Regions from separate parts of the Clostridium pacaense genome, predicted to be linked through region 2. Evidence: riboswitches for the same ligand, from Rfam matches in the RefSeq annotation. Region 2 holds a riboswitch; the other holds the start of a gene.
What was found. A riboswitch is a leader RNA that binds a small molecule or an ion and turns the genes downstream of it on or off. The one in region 2 is predicted to bind FMN.
Positions count from the first base shown of each region.

Region 1: another riboswitch for FMN. It lies ahead of LK536_RS41915 (ECF transporter S component); the one in region 2 lies ahead of ribD (bifunctional diaminohydroxyphosphoribosylaminopyrimidine deaminase/5-amino-6-(5-phosphoribosylamino)uracil reductase RibD).

Region 1 is NZ_JAJFEB020000006.1:100,919-109,677, reverse strand. Features, by position in the region: gene LK536_RS41930 (sodium/proline symporter) at 1-453, shown strand, start outside; gene spoIIID (sporulation transcriptional regulator SpoIIID) at 552-827, opposite strand; gene LK536_RS41920 (SWIM zinc finger family protein) at 968-2,656, opposite strand; FMN riboswitch at 2,948-3,065, shown strand; gene LK536_RS41915 (ECF transporter S component) at 3,281-3,898, shown strand; gene LK536_RS41910 (creatininase family protein) at 4,033-4,824, shown strand; gene LK536_RS41905 (mannitol dehydrogenase family protein) at 5,706-7,316, opposite strand; gene LK536_RS41900 (zinc-binding alcohol dehydrogenase family protein) at 7,570-8,592, shown strand; gene LK536_RS41895 (GntR family transcriptional regulator) at 8,626-8,759, shown strand, end outside.
Region 2 is NZ_JAJFEB020000007.1:54,832-63,590, forward strand. Features, by position in the region: gene carB (carbamoyl-phosphate synthase large subunit) at 1-450, opposite strand, end outside; gene LK536_RS43125 (carbamoyl phosphate synthase small subunit) at 450-1,604, opposite strand; gene LK536_RS43130 (DUF6783 domain-containing protein) at 1,637-1,756, opposite strand; partial or broken gene LK536_RS43135 (DUF6783 domain-containing protein) at 1,715-1,831, shown strand; gene LK536_RS43140 (peptidoglycan-binding protein) at 1,996-3,258, opposite strand; FMN riboswitch at 3,395-3,509, shown strand; gene ribD (bifunctional diaminohydroxyphosphoribosylaminopyrimidine deaminase/5-amino-6-(5-phosphoribosylamino)uracil reductase RibD) at 3,927-5,039, shown strand; gene ribE (riboflavin synthase) at 5,021-5,683, shown strand; gene LK536_RS43155 (bifunctional 3,4-dihydroxy-2-butanone-4-phosphate synthase/GTP cyclohydrolase II) at 5,729-6,943, shown strand; gene ribH (6,7-dimethyl-8-ribityllumazine synthase) at 6,956-7,453, shown strand; gene LK536_RS43165 (MATE family efflux transporter) at 7,450-8,759, opposite strand, start outside.

The DNA.
Region 1 (8,759 bases), on a different contig from region 2:
CAGCTGCTGACCGCCGCGTCTGGGGTGTCCCAGAACCTGCTCCAGGATTTCCTTAAGATTAAGATGGACACCAAAACATCCATGATGGCTGCCCGCCTTACGGTTGTGGGAATTGCGCTGGTAGGCATTGCACTGGCATGGAATCCCGACAGTTCCGTGTTCACCATCGTATCCTTTGCCTGGGCCGGCTTTGGAGCCTCCTTTGGCCCGGTCATGCTGTTCGCCCTGTTCTGGAAGCGCAGCAACCTCAAGGGCGCCCTGGCCGGCATGGTTTCCGGCGGTATCATGGTATTCGTATGGAAATACGGCGTGCGGCCCCTTGGCGGGGCATGGAATATCTACGAACTGCTCCCCGCATTCCTGGTGGCCTGCGCTGCCATCGTGATTGTATCACTGGCAACCGCTGCGCCGTCTGCAGAAATCTGCGAAGAGTTTGATTCTGTAGGAAGATAATACCGGCCCGTAAGTCTTAGACAACGTAAAACCACTGTCCCAGGCACAGTCATACCTGCCCGGAACAGTGGTTTTCCTTATTTGGCCCTTATATCAGCTTAATCTTCCTGTTTACTGCAGATTGCCAGCCTGTGCTGGTATTTCTCCCTGGTAGCCAGCCCTCCCCGGATATGGCGCTCGGACTTGTTTACGTCCAGTACAATCCTTGCCTGGGCAGCCAGCCCCGGATTGATGTGTTCCAGCCTGTCAGTTACATCCTTATGTACCGTGGATTTGCTTATCCCGAATTTCTTCGCCGTCTGCCTTACCGTGGCATTGTGGTCTATGATGTAATTGGCGATGGCTACCGCACGTTCTTCAATATACTCCTTCAAAGTGAGTCTCCTGAGGATTTTTTTACATCATATGCGGAAAATCCTGGGATTAGCACCACCTCGTACGGATTCTGGAGGAATTTTTTCCGTCTGGTCTCCTGTTTACGTCCCCATTCCCTGGCAGCCCGCCTCTTCCCCTGCTAAAATCCGGCTTTCCCCAATTCATCCATCATGGCCCGGCGCCTTTTATAAAGTGTCCTCCACTCCTGTGCCAGCTGTGCGGCCGCTTCCAGTCCATTGGGATAGGACGCTATCTTCTTCAGATATTTCATCAGTTCTTTATAACGCGTCCTGTCAGACGCAGATTCGGCCTGTCCTCTGGCAAAGGCAGTATAAGCAGTCCTCATCCTGTCCGGGTACATCTTTTTAAGGACTTTTTCATATCGGTCCATGGTATATACAGAGCCGCTGTTTACTACTTCCTCCAGAAGCTGGCCGTACATTTTCTCCGATTCCAATAAAGGCAGTTTAATCTCCTGGCCGGCCGGACCTGCCAGCAGCTTCTCCCGGATCTGTTCCCACTCGCTTTTTCCGCACACAGCCTTTAATTTACTGGTGAAATCCAGACTGTCCTGTCTGCAGGAAAATACCTGGAACAGCAATTCCTCCTTATAATCTTTGTCCATATGCAGCCTGCCGTACAACTCAATCAGTTTCCGGCTGTGCCCGCTGACCCAGGAGGGGGATCCATGGTCCAGTTCCTTGCTCTCCTTCAGGACACGGATTGCATCCTTGTATTGTCCCGCCTGGATAAATTCTTCTGTCTCCAGCATCCTCACTGCCGTAAATCTGCGGTTTTCCTCCCGGTACTGCAATATCTCCTCTTCCGAGGCCCCCAGTTCCTTCATGATCTGAAGCCTTTTCAGGATATTATATTCAAATCCATACTGCACGCTGTAGTATTTGCCACAGTCCATGCCTTCCCTGTTTTTTTCAATCTCCTGGTCCAATGCCTCCATTGTCCTTTGCAGGAGTTCCCTGTCATGAAACTCATTCATAAGGAACCCGCTGATATATTCTTCCAAATAATCAGTCACGGTACCGTCCGCCTGATATTTCTTAAACCAGGCACGCATCCTGTCCTTATCCTGCTCACTGCATTTTTCCAGGATCTGCTTCCAGAATTCATAACAGGCCTCCGCCACCATACCCAGGCCGCCATCGGAATCATCTATATCCTGGTTCCCAATGGTGATGAATACCTGATTTGTAAGTTCAAATGCCTGCATCCAGCAGCCTTTGTCAATCACGGCCTGCACCTTGTCATTCAGAAATGCTTCCATCTCCAACAAATAATTACCTGCATTTTCCCAGTCCACATAGCCATATCTGTCCGAATACCCGTAAGCAATGTCATTTATCTCCCTTTTCAACATTGCCATCTGTCTCTGGCTTATGGATGGGGAATATTGTATCAGGATCTTGTTCCTCAACTTCCCATCTTCCCAGGCCATGGATTCCAGGAGGCGCCTCAGTTCTTCTTCCGGAATCCCATTTATCACGTCCTTAAGCTCCTGTCTGGAATCCTGGACGGTTCCTCCATCGGCCGTGGGGGGCATTTCCAGAACGCCTCCCTCTTCTGCCTCGTATAAAACTGCCGCCATATGCTTGCAGTTATACCCTTCCGCCGCATATGGGCAGGTGCACCTCATGTGTTGGACCTGGTTGTCCTTTATGTCTATTTCCACCTCATAGTCCTCGGTCCCCTCCACCAGGGCACGGTATCCGCCCTCTGTCCGCACCATCTCCATGACGGCCCCGGACTCGTAATAATCCATGCCCCGGACCAGGATACGGGGGCTGAATAAGCTTTCCCATTCATCCATCATTGCATACACTCCTTTATCAAATAGTGCCCTCTGCCATCCTCACATGTCATCTTCAAATCCATCCCTGGCCTTGGTAATCCTTTCTTTCCGCTCCAAATGCAGATTACAGGATGCAGCAAAGTCATGGCTTCCGAAAATATGTAATATATTTTAATTATACATGATTTTTCCTTCAAGGAAAAGGAACGCCGCCTGAAAAGATACTGGTTTTCATGCAGTTATCCAACTAAAGTACAAGGCATCCCATTGACTTCTTATATTATTTGTGCTACGCTAAAAACAGCAAATGAATAAGTTCTTCGGGGCAGGGTGTGATTCCCTACCGGCGGTATAGTCCGCGACCCGCTTAGGCGGCTGATTTGGTGAGATTCCAAAACCGACAGTATAGTCTGGATGAGAGAAGGCGATTTAATTCATATGGATAATGAACCACATGCCGTTATTTATATTGAATTGTTTATGAATCCCAAGCCCCTATGGCTCTGGGATTTTTTTAATATGGAAAACGTGCCTGTGATGATTTTTTCCCAAAGGTTTTACAAAAGTTTTTCCAAAGGACTTGTTTCATTGCAAAAACAAACTTTAGGGCACATCAAGGCCCTGATATCTAAGGAGGTTTATGTTATGAAATCAAAGTGGAGTATTCAGAAGCTTATTTACACCGGCATGCTGGCCGCCATGGCAGGCGCCCTTATGTCACTGGAATTTTCAGTTCCTATGATGCCGCCATTTTACAAAGTGGATTTCAGCGATGTCCCATCCATCATGGCCCTGTTCCTGTTCGGACCCGCATCCGCTGCCTGGGTGGAAATCATCAAGATCCTCATCAAGCTGATAACAGTGGGGACCAACTCCATGTACGTGGGCGAACTGTCCAACCTGATTGGTGTGGCCCTGTTCGTCATCCCCTTATGGATTGTATACAATAAAATGGGCAAGAACCGCCGGGCAGCCATCACCGGCCTTTCTGTAAGCATTGCCGTAAGGACTGCATTTGCATGTTTCTGCAATGCCTTCATCACCCTGCCCTTATACGCAAAGGCCATGGGCGTTTCCCTGGACAGCGTGGTTACCATGGTAGCCTCCGTGAACCCTGCCATCACCAGCCTGACCACCTTCATCGTCATGGCCACCATCCCCTTCAACATCCTGAAGCTGGGCTTAAACTACTTTGTAGGCTACCTTCTGTTCAACCGCCTGACAGCCGCTTATCCATCATTAAAGCCGGCAAGGCAGCATTAAAAGCCAGTAAGGGCAACGTGAAAGCCAGTAAGGGCAGCATGAAAGCCAGTGAGGGCAACATGAAAGGAAACCAGCCGGAGAAGCCAACGGCTAACCTGTCCTAGAGTGTGTTTGAAAGGAGAATTTTTAAAAAAATGATACTCAGATACAGCGAACTTACCAGACTTGAGATGGAACAGATCGACAAGGAAGAAACCATTGTCCTCATCCCCCTTGGCGCCCTGGAACAGCATGGGAACCAGGCGCCCCTTGGCACGGACGACATCATTGCCCAGGCCATGACCGAATACCTGACCCAGGCACTGGAGGCAGAAGACCCGGACTTCCCCATGCTGATATTCCCGGTCATCCCTGTGGGGCTTAGCACGGAGCACAAAAACTTCTGCGGTTCCATCACCTTAAAACCGGACACCTACTACCATCTGCTATACGACATATGTGCCAGCCTGGCGCACCATGGCTTTAAGAAGCTGGCCCTGCTCATATGCCACGGCGGCAACGCCCCCATTGCCCAGGTACTGAGCCGGGAACTGCGAAGCGAGCTGGGGATTTCCCCATTCCTCCTGTCCTCCGGCGCATTCAGCCATCCCGATGTAAAAGCCACTGTCTCAGAGGGCAACATCTGGGATTTCCACGGCGGCGAGATGGAAACCTCCATGGTCATGGCCGTGGACCCATCCTTAGTCAAGCTGGAAACCTCCGAAGCCGGCATCCCTGCTGCCTTCAAGGACAACCAGGCCCTTCAGCCCTACGGCCCCGTATCCATCGGCTGGGTATCCGAGGACTGGAAAACAGAGGACGGCAAACCCATCGGCATTGGCGGCGACCCCTCCGGGGCTACGGCTGAAAAAGGAAGGATCATCCTTAAGACTAGTGCGGAGGCGTTGGTGCCGGGGCTTTTGGAGATTAAGAAGTGGAATGGTTGATGGGGTGCGTGGGGGAGGTGCATCCGTACGTGAGCGGAATGGGGATGGGGGCTGTGGATACGGCTGCGGGGCTAGTGCTTCTAATGCTCTGGAAACCGGCGTTGGACAAGAGGCTGGCCGCCTAACTCGCGCTTAGTTTGTCTAAACCATACAACACTGAGCTCAGACAAAGGCGCCAGCCTCTTAACACCGGTTCCCACAGCATAAGAATCACACGCCCCTGTAGATGCATCCACAGCCCCCATCCCCATTCCGCTCACCCACTACGTATTATCGTTCCTGCATCACATGAACCGGAGAAAGAAATAAAAAACAGGCTTAGTTCATTCCGTTCTGCCAAAGATGTACTTCGTCAAGACGGATAGTCCAGGCCTGTTTTCTATATACTTATACTAAAATCAGTAATGCATTTATATGCTGATGCTAAGTTTAGTAATGCACCATATTATTGTTAAGTCAGGAAATACATAAGCTTGCGGTATGATTTTCTTCTCTCCGATTCATGTTTTAAGGCAGTAGCTGAAGGCCCCAGCAACCTCTTCAAGTACTTGGCAGGAGCCAGGGGCGGGAGGCGGACGGGGGGACGGTTCCTTGTGGAGGGTATTAGAGAGACGGACTCAAAAAGGCGGCAAAAGCCGGGCCGAGCGAGGGCCTCAAAGCCCGAGCGCAGAGTCTCCACGGACGAAAAATCATCAAGATTTTTCGGTAGTTGAGACGGTGCCCGGTTTTTGCCGTCTTTTTGAGTCCGTCTCTCTTATGCCCGGAACCAGGAACCGTCCCCCCGTCCGCCTCCCGCCCCTGGCTCCGTAAGAAAACCAAAAGCAGAGGTTGCGCAACCCCCGTCACACCCCCTCTGCCTTCAAACCATCAATCCATATTCATCAATCCAAATACTTCTTAAGCGTCGCCCTGACAGCCCCCGCTCCCGCAATCTCCTCCAGGAACATTGACTCCACGGTCTCACCGATTCCGGCCTCATAGAGGTCTACACCGAATATATTGGCATTGGACAGGATTGGCTTTAACTGTCCTTTGTAAGTCTCAGGCTTGCCAACTTCAATTCCCTCCAGGGCTTTGGTCAGCTCCGGCACCATTGGGTCTGCTGAAAGTTCGAATGCATTTCCCTGGTCATCCACTGCCAGAAGGTACCTGCACCAGCCTGCAAGCGCCAGAGGAACAGCCTTCAGCTTCTTGGCGTCACCGTATTTTGCAACGTATGCCTTGATGGTCTCGCCGTAACGGATGCCCACCTTCTGTGAGGTGTCAGTGGCGATTCTCTGGGGCGTGTCAGGCATGAATGGGTTGGGAATCCTTACGTTGATTACTTCATTTACAAAGTCCTCAGGGGACAGGATTTCAGGATTGGTCACTACCGGCATTCCCTCTACCGGGCCAATCTCATGAACCAGCTTGTTAAGCTCGGCATCCTTCATCTCATCTGCAATCAGGGTGTAGCCCAGCACACAGCCGTATACAGCCAGGGCTGTATGGAGAGGATTCAGGCAGGTGGTGACCTTCATGCGCTCTACCTTGTTAACCGTGTCCCTGTCCGTCATGTAGACGCCAGCCTTTTCCAGCGCCGGCCTTCCAGCCGGGAACTTGTCCTCGATGACCAGGTACTGGGGTCCCTCTGCATTGACAAATGGGGCAATGTATGTCTTCTTGGAGGTGATGACAGGGGCCATATCCTCTACTCCTGCCTTCTCCAGCTCAGCGCATACAGAGTCAGCTGGACGTGGTGTGATCTTGTCAATCATGGACCAGGGGAAGGATACCTGGTTTTCGTCGGAAAGGTAATCCATAAAGCCGTCCTCTACATAGCCCTTCCGGTTCCACTCCTTAGCCATGGTGAGGATGGAGCTTTGAAGCTTTTCCCCGTTGTGGGAACAATTATCCATGGAAACAACTGCCAGAGGCGCCTTGCCTGCTTTGTATCTCTCATTCAGAAGCGCGCACACAACTGCCATGGCAGATACTGCCTTTTCCGGGCCATTGTCAATGTCTGCCTGGATGAATGGGAAGTAATTCCCGTCAGAACCCTTTAAGGCATATCCCTTTTCCGTGATGGTAAAAGAAATCATCTGAAGGCCAGGATTCACGAATATCTCCTTCAGGCGGTCCCACTCCTCCTTTACGCCGGACTGGGCCTTAAGGGCCTCTGTCAGGGAACCGATAACCTTCTTATCCGTGGAGCCGTCTGCTTTCAGCGTCACTGCCAGCACCAAGTTATCATATGGTTTGTATATTTTGTCAATCACATCAAAGTCAAAGGTCTCCACACAGGTAATACCCTTGCTGCACTCACCTTTTTCAATCAGGGTATCGGCCAGGCCTCCGATAAAGATACGGAAAATATTGCCTGCTCCAAAATGCACCCACACAGGAGCCTTCCTTGTCTCTGCTGCCACTGCTTCGATGTCATAGTCCGGAAGTCCGATACCGGCTGCCTCCCATGCGCTCCTGTCTTTCAATCCTTCTAATGTCAGTTTCATATTGATTACCCTTTCCTTTTAAAATATGATTAAAATAATGAAAGTCTCTTATCTAGTATGGTAGTATATAGCGGCCTTTTATTCAATATGTAATTTTCCACAATTTTTCAGGTATATTTTTGTAAAAATCGCTTATATTATGCCAATTCATTTTCATGGATTGACATTTCATCCAAGGGGTATTAGTATACTTGTATGGTAGTTGGACGGAGTATTTGCAACAAATAAATGATTATATCAAAGGAGAACGATTATGAAAGCCGTACAGATTGTAAAACCAAACGAATTAAAGCTGATTGACATGGAGAAGCCTGTCATCACCGAGAAGGACAATGTACTTGTGAAGATGACCGCTGCCGGCATCTGCGGTTCTGATGTGGGAATCTACCACGGAACCAACGCAGCCGCAACTTACCCAAGGGTTATCGGACATGAGATGGTGGGACGTGTGGACGAGGTCGGCCCTAATGTGAAGGACTTAAAGCCGGGCGACCGTGTGATCATCAACCAGGTTACAAGCTGCGGCCACTGCTATCCCTGCAAGATTGGACGCGGCAATGTATGCGACAGCCTGGCTGTGCGCGGCGTGCACATTGACGGCGGTTACAGGGAATATATTGCCGTACCTGAATCTGACTGCTACATCCTTCCCGAGTCCCTTTCTGATGAAGACGCTGTCATGATTGAGCCTACCACCATCGGTATCCAGTCCTGCACCAGGGCTGAGCTTCAGAAGGATGACATGCTCTTAATCTACGGCTCAGGCGCCCTTGGAAGTTCCATATTAAAGATTGCACGCCTGCTCTGCGACCACATCATTGTAGCCGATGTACTGGATGACAAGCTGGAGGCCGCAAAGGCCAACGGGGCAACCTACACCATCAACGTATTAAAAGAAAACCTGCTTGAAAAGGTAAAGGAATATACATACGGACACGGGGCAACCGTATCCATCGACGCTGTGTGCAACAAGGATTCCCTGATTAACCTTCTTGAGGCAACCGGCAACGCGGGCCGCGTCATGACCATGGGCTTCTCCACCAGCCCCACCGAAATCAACCAGTTCGTAATCACCTCCAAGGAACTGGATGTCAGAGGCTCCAGGCTTCAGAACAAGATGTTCGGCAAGGCCATCGAACTGGTCAATGAGGGCAAACTGGATCTGTCCGGCGCTGTTTCCCACACCTTCCCCCTTACAAAGGCCCAGGAAGCATTTGACTTTGTGGACAGCCATGACCCATCCATCCGTAAGATTGTACTGACCTTTGATTTCTAATACGATACAAAATAAACGCAGCGAGGTTTGGATATGGAATTATTAGACAGGCAGCCTTCCGAAAACGCGCGCTCTTATGCGCTGCGCGTTCTCCTGCACAACATCATAACCCTTGAACTTGCGCCTGGCAGCGCGGTCAGTGAAAATGAACTCTCCCTGGTACTCAA
Region 2 (8,759 bases):
CTCCACAATATCGGAAGGAGCCACAGGCTCGCCGATTTTCTCCATGGTCTCCTTGAACATCTCGCGGTCTTCCGCCTTCTTGATGGTCAGGGCCGTGGTGCCGATCAGGCGTACATTGTGTTCCTTAAAAAAGCCTGCGTCCTCCAGCTCCATGGCCAGGTTAAGGCCTGCCTGTCCGCCCAGGGTGGGCAGCACGCTGTCCGGCTTTTCCTTTAATATAAGCTGTTCCACCACTTCCACGGTCAGGGGTTCAATGTAAACCCGGTCCGCAATATCCTTATCCGTCATGATGGTGGCCGGGTTGGAGTTTAAAAGCACCACCTCCACGCCCTCTTCCTTTAAGGAACGGCAGGCCTGTGTGCCCGCATAGTCAAATTCAGCGGCCTGTCCGATGATGATCGGGCCGGAGCCAAGTACAAGGACTTTCTTAATATCAGGATTCTTTGGCATCAGTCATTCACCTCCATCATTTTCAGGAAACGGTCAAACAGGTAACCGGAATCCAGTGGTCCGGGGCAGGCCTCGGGGTGGTACTGCACCGTGAAAATATTCTTGCCCACATATTTAAGCCCCTCATTGGTGCCGTCATTTACATTCACAAAAGCGGGAACCGCGATATCCGGGGTCACTGTCTCCATATCAACCACATAGCCGTGGTTCTGGGATGAGATATATACCCTTCCTGTTTCTAAATCCTTAACCGGATGGTTGCCTCCCCTGTGTCCGTATTTTAACTTATAAGTATCCATGCCGTTGGCCAGGGCCATGAGCTGGTGTCCCAGGCAGATGGCAAAAATCGGCACGTCCGATGCATAAAGTTTCTTTATTTCTTCTATGACAGCCGTATTCTCCTTGGGGTCCCCGGGGCCGTTGCTGAGCATGATGCCGTCAGGGCAGGCTGCCAGCACTTCCTCTGCCGGGGTGTCTGCGGGATATACGGTAACCTCACAGCCAAGGCTGTTCAGGGAACGCGCAATGTTCTTCTTTGCGCCGTAATCCATAAGGGCCACCTTCTTGCCCGCGCCCGGGAAGCTGCCAGCCGGAAGGCCGTCTTTGCCGGAAAGCCTGCTGTTGTCTGAAGGACCGCTGTCAGCAAGGCTTTTTCCAGGAAGCACATACTTCTCCTTCGTGGTGGTCTTCATGACCACGCCGGTGACGCCGTACTCTTTCATGCGCTTTATGGGTCCGCTTAAATCGGTATATTCACTGGTGGTGATCATACCGTTCATGGTGCCTTTTTCTCTTAAGATTTTGGTAAGGGCTCTTGTATCGATACCGCAGATGCCGGGAATGTCGTGGCGTTTTAAGAAGTTCTGGATGGTATCCTCGCTACGGAAGTTGCTGGGGATTCTTGATAATTCTCTAACAATATAGCCGTCCGGCCAGGGTTTTGCTGATTCCATGTCTTCATGGCAGATTCCGTAATTGCCAATAAGGGGATATGTCATGACAACTGCCTGTCCCGCGTAAGACGGATCGGTCAGCACTTCCAGATAACCGGTCATTGATGTGTTAAACACGATTTCACTGATAACTTCACGTTCTGAACCAATACTTGTCCCGGTGAATACAGTTCCATCTTCCAGTATGAGGTATGCTTTCATATGGGGGTACCTGTCCTTTCTTATGTGTTTGCTCATGGGCCGGAGCATGTTTGAAAATTGCTTTCCGTCAGCTGTGCGTCCCACTTCGTGGGAGATTTGGTCCCGATGAGGGAGGCGTAGCGGGCTACGTTGACCGAATTGGGACCAAATATGCCGCGATGTGGGGCGTGCAGATGGCGGGAATGAATTTTCAAACATGCTCTACGTTATCTCAGCCCAAATTGTAAAGATTATACTGTATTTCGATTTATTATTCAATAGCTTTAAGGGCTAAATTTTTTTGTTTCAATCTAATAGTTTTTTAGAACAGGCCGGGCCGCAAGCAGGGCCTAAAAACAGCATCAGACCGCCCGGCATAAGCGGCCTGATGCCCATCTGTCTGTTATCCCTGCTACACCAGCTCTGCAATCCTGGTAATCCCCACATAGATATGGGATATCCGATACCATGTGGCAAAATCCACCACGCCGGTCTGGGGAAGCCCGAAAATGGACTGGAATTCCCGCACCGCATCCGCTGTCCTTGGGCCGTAAATCCCGTCAGGGGTCACCCTTGGGATGGCAGTATAAACAGTTGCAATCATATCCAGCTGTTCCTGCATCTGGCGGACCTTGTCGCCTGTGCTGCCAAGGGTCAGGTCATTGCCGGGCCAGGATGCCGGGATACCGGATATCTGCTCTGCCGTGTTGACATAGATGCTGTCCCCATAAAAATACCGCAGGATTTCAATTGGACTGTAACCCTGCTCCCCCAGGGAGCATGACCCCCACTGTGTCATCCAGTTTGGACACTGTACCTGGCGCCCGTCACAGTACTGGGTCAGGATGGGCTGGCGCACGCCTGGCCTGGACAGGTAATTGTCAAATATCTCATCTACAATCAGGGAAATGCTCTCAAATATGTTCCTGCCGTATATCCATTTATGGTCAAAGGCAGTGGAGGATGTGATGGTAAAATCATACCCCTGGTTCCTGTACCACTCCGTATAAACGCGGTTCAGGGTAAATGACATGATGGCCAGCACGTTGGCCGTGATGGTGGCCCTGGGCCAGGTGGAGTAGATTTCACTGGAGGCCACATTTTTAATGTAATCCCTGTAGGGCACATAGTAATCCTTTGCCGTCCGGTCCGTGGGCGCCCCGTCATGGACCACCACGGTCTGGGGGACCACCACGCGGCTTAAGACGATTTCCCCGCTCTCGTTCACAGGCTTTATCTCTGCCTCTGCAATCTTGGGCGGATAATTCCCATAAAGGGTGTGGTCCGGAATCACAATCGGATCCTCGGGAGGCGTCCCCTCCCCTGCCGGCGTCATGCTGACTGGCTGGATGGCAGTGGACTCAGCCAGTATCTCGGTTCCCGATACCTCCACCGGGTCAAATCCCTCCGCCTCCACGGTCAGGTTGTATTCCGAATATGGCTGGATGATGCCTGGTTCCAGGCTCAGCTCCACCGGAGGCGCGGGAAGGGAGACCGTCTCTGTCTGGCCTGAACTGTTGGTCTGAAGCTGTTCCAGGGCGCTTGTTGGCTCTCCCTTGTAACTGATTGTAACCCTGGCATTCTGGATGGGGAAATTGTTCTGGATGTTGATTACATTAATCTGCAGCATTCCACTGGATGTCCGTTCTGGATTGGTTGCCATGTAATACCTCATAATCTCTTATCATTACCTAAATATAAGCAGGGCCTTCTTATTATATGCATGTCCCGGTTGGAAAAAGGTATTTTACATTTTTCAGGAAATGCTTGACATCCGTGCCCTGCCTGTCTATAATAACACTCAATTGAATCAATATCTTCAGGGCAGGGTGCGATTCCCTACCGGTGGTACAGCCCACGAGCCGCAAGGCATGATTCGGTGTGATTCCGAAGCCGACAGTATAGTCTGGATGGAAGAAGATGGACATGGATGTTTTATGATGGATGGATTATGATGGATTATTTATCCCGGCCAGTATGCCCGGGATGGATTTGAAGACTGGTCCCATCCGTATGAAGAATGTTAATGGCTGCCCTGGTATGACGACATACCGGGGCATTTTTTATCATAACATGTAAAGCAGACCGTATTATGTTGATTTCACCCGATTGGCGGATGCATCTGATAGTGGATTCATCTGATGATGGATGCATCTGATGGCGGATTCATCCGATGGTGGATGCATCTGATGGCGGATTCATCCGATGGTGGATACAGGCCAATCGATGTACGGATATCGGCATATCTCAAAGCTTCCCCTTCCACCCGCCCTGGACCTGATGTTCAAGGCGTTTTTTATTCCATTCTTTTACATTTTCCCATCATGAAAAGGAGGTGTCCAAATGTCGGAAATATCCGATAACATCTACATGGGCCGCGCCCTTGCCCTTGCTGCAAAAGGGGAAGGCCGCGTTAACCCCAATCCCCTGGTGGGCGCTGTCATTGTCAGGGACGGCGCCGTCATCGGCCAGGGATATCACGGTTTTTACGGCGGTCCCCACGCTGAACGGGCCGCCCTTGACTCCCTGACCGCGCCAGCCAAAGGGGCCGTGCTCTACGTCACCTTAGAGCCATGCTGCCATTATGGCAAAACCCCGCCCTGCACGGATGCCATCATAAAAAGCGGCATCCGCCGGGTGGTCATCGGCGCCAGGGACCCTAACCCGCTGGTTGCGGGAAAAGGGATTGCGGCCCTTAAGAGTCACGGGATTGAAGTAATCCAGGGCGTTTTAGAGGAGGAATGCATCTGCCAGAATGAGGTCTTCTTCCACTTCATCCGCACCAGGCAGCCCTATGTGGTCATGAAATACGCCATGACCATGGATGGCAGGACAGCCACATCCGGCCGCCTGTCCAGATGGATTACCGGGGAACAGGCCCGGGAGCACGTCCATAAGACCAGGAACCGTTTAAGCGCCGTCATGACAGGGCTTGGGACCATCCTTGCAGATGACCCGCAGTTAACCTGCCGAATCCCGGGCGGAAGGAATCCGGTGCGCATCATCTGCGATACCCGCCTCATGACACCGCTTACATCCAACGTAGTCAGGACCGCTCCCCATGTCAGGACCATCCTGGCAACCTGCTGCCAGGACCCTGCCGCCATGGCTCCCTTTAAGGATGCGGGCTGCGAAATCCTGATCCTGCCCGAAAGGGACGGTCACACGGACCTTAGGTTCCTGATGGAACGCCTGGGCGGGATGGATATTGACAGCGTCCTGCTGGAAGGAGGCAGCGCCCTCAACTGGTCCGCGCTGGACCAGGGCATTGTCCATAAGCTTCAGGCCTACATTGCCCCAAAGATTTTCGGCGGAGAAAAGGGACTTTGCCCGGTAGGAGGGAAAGGGGTGGAACTGCCCGGAATGGCTTTCACCCTGGAACCCCCAAAAATCACGGTCCTTGGCAGGGATATCCTTTTAGAAAGCGGGGTGGTTCCTTGTTCACAGGCATCATAGAGGAAACAGGGACCCTGGTGTCCTCCATCCGCGGCCCCCGCTCCTGTGTGTTGGATATCAGGGCGCGCGCCGTCTTAGACGGCACCGTGCCCGGTGACAGCATTGCGGTTAACGGCGTATGCCTCACTGCCTCCGCTGTCTCATCAACCGGATTCACGGCTGATGTCATGCCGGAAACCATGGCGCGTACCGGTCTTGGATCCATGAACCCCGGCGCCCTTGTGAATCTGGAACGGGCAATGGCTGCAGACGGGCGGTTCGGCGGACATATTGTCTCCGGCCACATTGACGGCACCGGAACCATTTCCATGATAAAGCGGGAAGGCAATGCCATCTGGTACACCGTCCGCACCTGCCCTTCCATCCTGGACCTCATCATAGAAAAAGGCTCCATTGCCATGGATGGGATCAGCCTCACCGTTGCCAGGGTGACGGACCGGGATTTTTGCGTATCTGTCATCCCGCACACTGCCGGCCATACGAACCTGGTCCGTAAGACAGTGGGAAGCACGGTGAATCTGGAAAATGACTGTGTGGGGAAATATGTGGGGAAATACCTAGCAAAGCTGCTTACAGTCCCGCGCCATGACCGCCATCCCGGGTCCGCCGTGACGGAGGAATTTTTATTAAGGAACGGTTTTTAATCTTACCCATCCATATGAATCCACAATTATAAGGAGGTTAACATCATGTATCACTTTAACACCGTAGAGGAGGCGCTGGACAGCCTGCGCCAGGGCAGGATCATCCTGGTCACGGATGATGAGGACCGGGAAAATGAAGGCGATTTTATCTGCGCCGCCCAGTATGCCACCACGGAGAATGTCAACTTCATGGCAGTCCACGGCAAAGGTCTTATCTGCATGCCCATGAGCCGGGAGCTTTGCCAGAAGCTTAAATTCCCGCAGATGGTAGCGGACAACGGCGATAACCATGAAACTGCATTTACGGTATCCGTGGACCATATAAGCACGGCCACCGGCATTTCTGCACAGGAACGCGGGACCACGGCCCGTTCCTGCGCGGATGAGGGTGCAAAGCCCGGGGATTTCCGCCGTCCAGGCCATATGTTTCCCTTGATGGCAAAGGAAAACGGCGTCCTGGAGCGTCCCGGCCACACAGAGGCCACCGTGGACCTGATGCGCCTGGCCGGACTGAAGGAATGCGGCCTATGCTGTGAAATCATGAAGGAGGACGGTACCATGATGCGCACACCGCAGCTCATGGAACTGGCCGGACACTGGGGGCTTGCCATCACCACCATAAAAGCCATCCAGGATTACCGCAAGCAGCATGACTGCCTGGTGGAACGCGTGGCCTGCACCAGGATGCCTACCCGGTACGGGACCTTCCGCGCTTACGGCTACGTGGACAAGCTAAGCGGCGAGCACCATGTTGCCCTGGTAAAGGGAGACATCGGGGACGGCAGGGACCTTCTATGCCGTGTACACTCCGAATGCCTGACAGGCGATGGGTTCGGCTCCCTGCGCTGTGACTGCGGGCAGCAGTTTGCCGCCGCCATGGGACAGATTGAAAAGGAAGGGCGCGGCATCCTGCTCTACATGCGCCAGGAGGGACGGGGCATTGGCCTGATTAACAAGCTGAAGGCATATGAGCTTCAGGACCATGGGATGGATACCTTGGAAGCCAACCTGGCCCTGGGATTTAAAGGGGATATGCGGGAGTATCATATCGGCGCCCAGATACTCAAGGACCTGGGCGCCAGGACCCTGCGGCTGCTGACCAACAACCCGGACAAGGTGTACCAGCTCTCCGGGTTCGGATTGGAAATCATAAAACGGGTCCCCATCCAGATGGAACCCACTGGCCATGACCTTTTTTACCTGAAAACAAAACAGCAGAGGATGGGACACATCCTGCACTACGAAAGGAATACAATATAAGGAGGATTCATTATGAATATATATGAAGGAAAACTGATACCGGACAACATGAAGGTGGGCATTGTAGCCGCCCGTTTCAACGAATTCATCACCTCCAGGCTCTTAAGCGGCGCCCTGGACGGATTAAGGCGCCATGACGTGGAGGACGGGAATATTGACGTTGCATGGGTGCCCGGAGCTTTTGAGATTCCTCTGGCAGCTTTAAGGATGGCTTCCAGCGGCAGATATGACGCCGTCATCTGCCTTGGGGCCGTCATCCGCGGCAGCACAAGCCACTATGACCATGTGTGCAGTGAGGTTTCCAAGGGAATTGCCCATGTATCCCTTACAAGCGGGATTCCTGTCATGTTCGGCGTGCTGACCACGGAAAATATCGAACAGGCCATTGAACGCGCAGGCTCCAAGGCCGGCAACAAGGGCTATGAGTGCGCCATGGGAGCCATTGAGATGGCAAACCTGATGCGTGGGATGGGTGCATCTGACGGAAAGCAATTTTCAAACACGCCCTAACGCGCGGCGCCGGCCCTCCTGATTCCCCACACGGACACCAGGCAGGCCAATGCCTCAGCCAGCACAAACGCAAGCCACACCCCGTCCATCCCCCATATGCCAGGCAGCAGGAACGCAAGGGGGATGATGGCCAGGCAGCCCCTGACAATGGATATGGCGAATGCTTTCCCGGTTTCGGTCACAGCGCTTAAAAAAGCCGCGCTGACAATATTAATCCCTGCAAAGAGGAATCCTGCAAAATACAGCTGGATTCCCCGCCTTGCAATGGGCACCAGCTCCTGGCTGCCTTCGCTGTTGAATATGGCGATGATTCCCTGCCACCATGAATTGGCGCAGGCATAGATACCGGCCGCCAGCACAATGGAAAGGATGGCCCCATACCGGAACACAAGCTTTAACGTCTTTCCATCCCCCGCCCCGTAACTGCGGCTTGCCAGGGGCTGCATCCCCTGGGCAATCCCTGTGAATACAGCGGTCACCACCAGCGCCAGGTTTGCCACGATGCCGTAGGCCGCCACCCCGGTATTGCCTGCCAGGGACAGGATGATGAGGTTAAACATCATGAGCACGATGCCGGATGACAATTCCGTTATAAAGGAGGACACGCCCGGTGACAGGATGGATACGGCTTCCCTCAGGCTCCACCTGCACCTTATGATGGACAGGGAGCTTTTTTTCCCGGACAGATGCAGGGCAAGCACGCCCATGCTGATGACAGGAGCAAGCCCGGTCGCAAAGGCCGCTCCGGACATCCCCATGGAAAAGGGAAACATGAACAGGTAATCCAGGGCAATATTGGCCAGGCTTCCCGTCAGCATGGCTGCCATGGACAGCTTTGGGTTCCCGTCATTGCGGACAAAGGCCAGCAGGGTATTGTTCATGATGAAACAGGGGGCAAAGCAGAGGATGACCCTCAGGTAGACCACCGTATTGTCCATGGTGTCCCCGTCCGCCCCCAGGACAGCCGCAAGGACGGGCGCGCACAAAAGACCGGCTAAAAGGAACACGCCTCCCGCTGCCAGCGCCAGTCCCACGGTCCTTGTGAATACCTGCCCCGCCTCCCTTTCATGCCCCTGGAACCTGAAGATGGAAAACCGGGTGCCTCCTCCGGCGCCCATCATAAGTCCGGTGGCATTGATTACACTGTACACGGAAATAGCCAGGTTAAGGGCTGCCAGGCCGCTGGTTCCCAGGGCCTTGGATACAAAATACGTATCGGCTAGGATATAACATGACAGCCCGATCATCCCCATCACGTTGAGTCCCACATATCTGAAAAATTCATAAGCTCCGCTGTTTTTTCCCA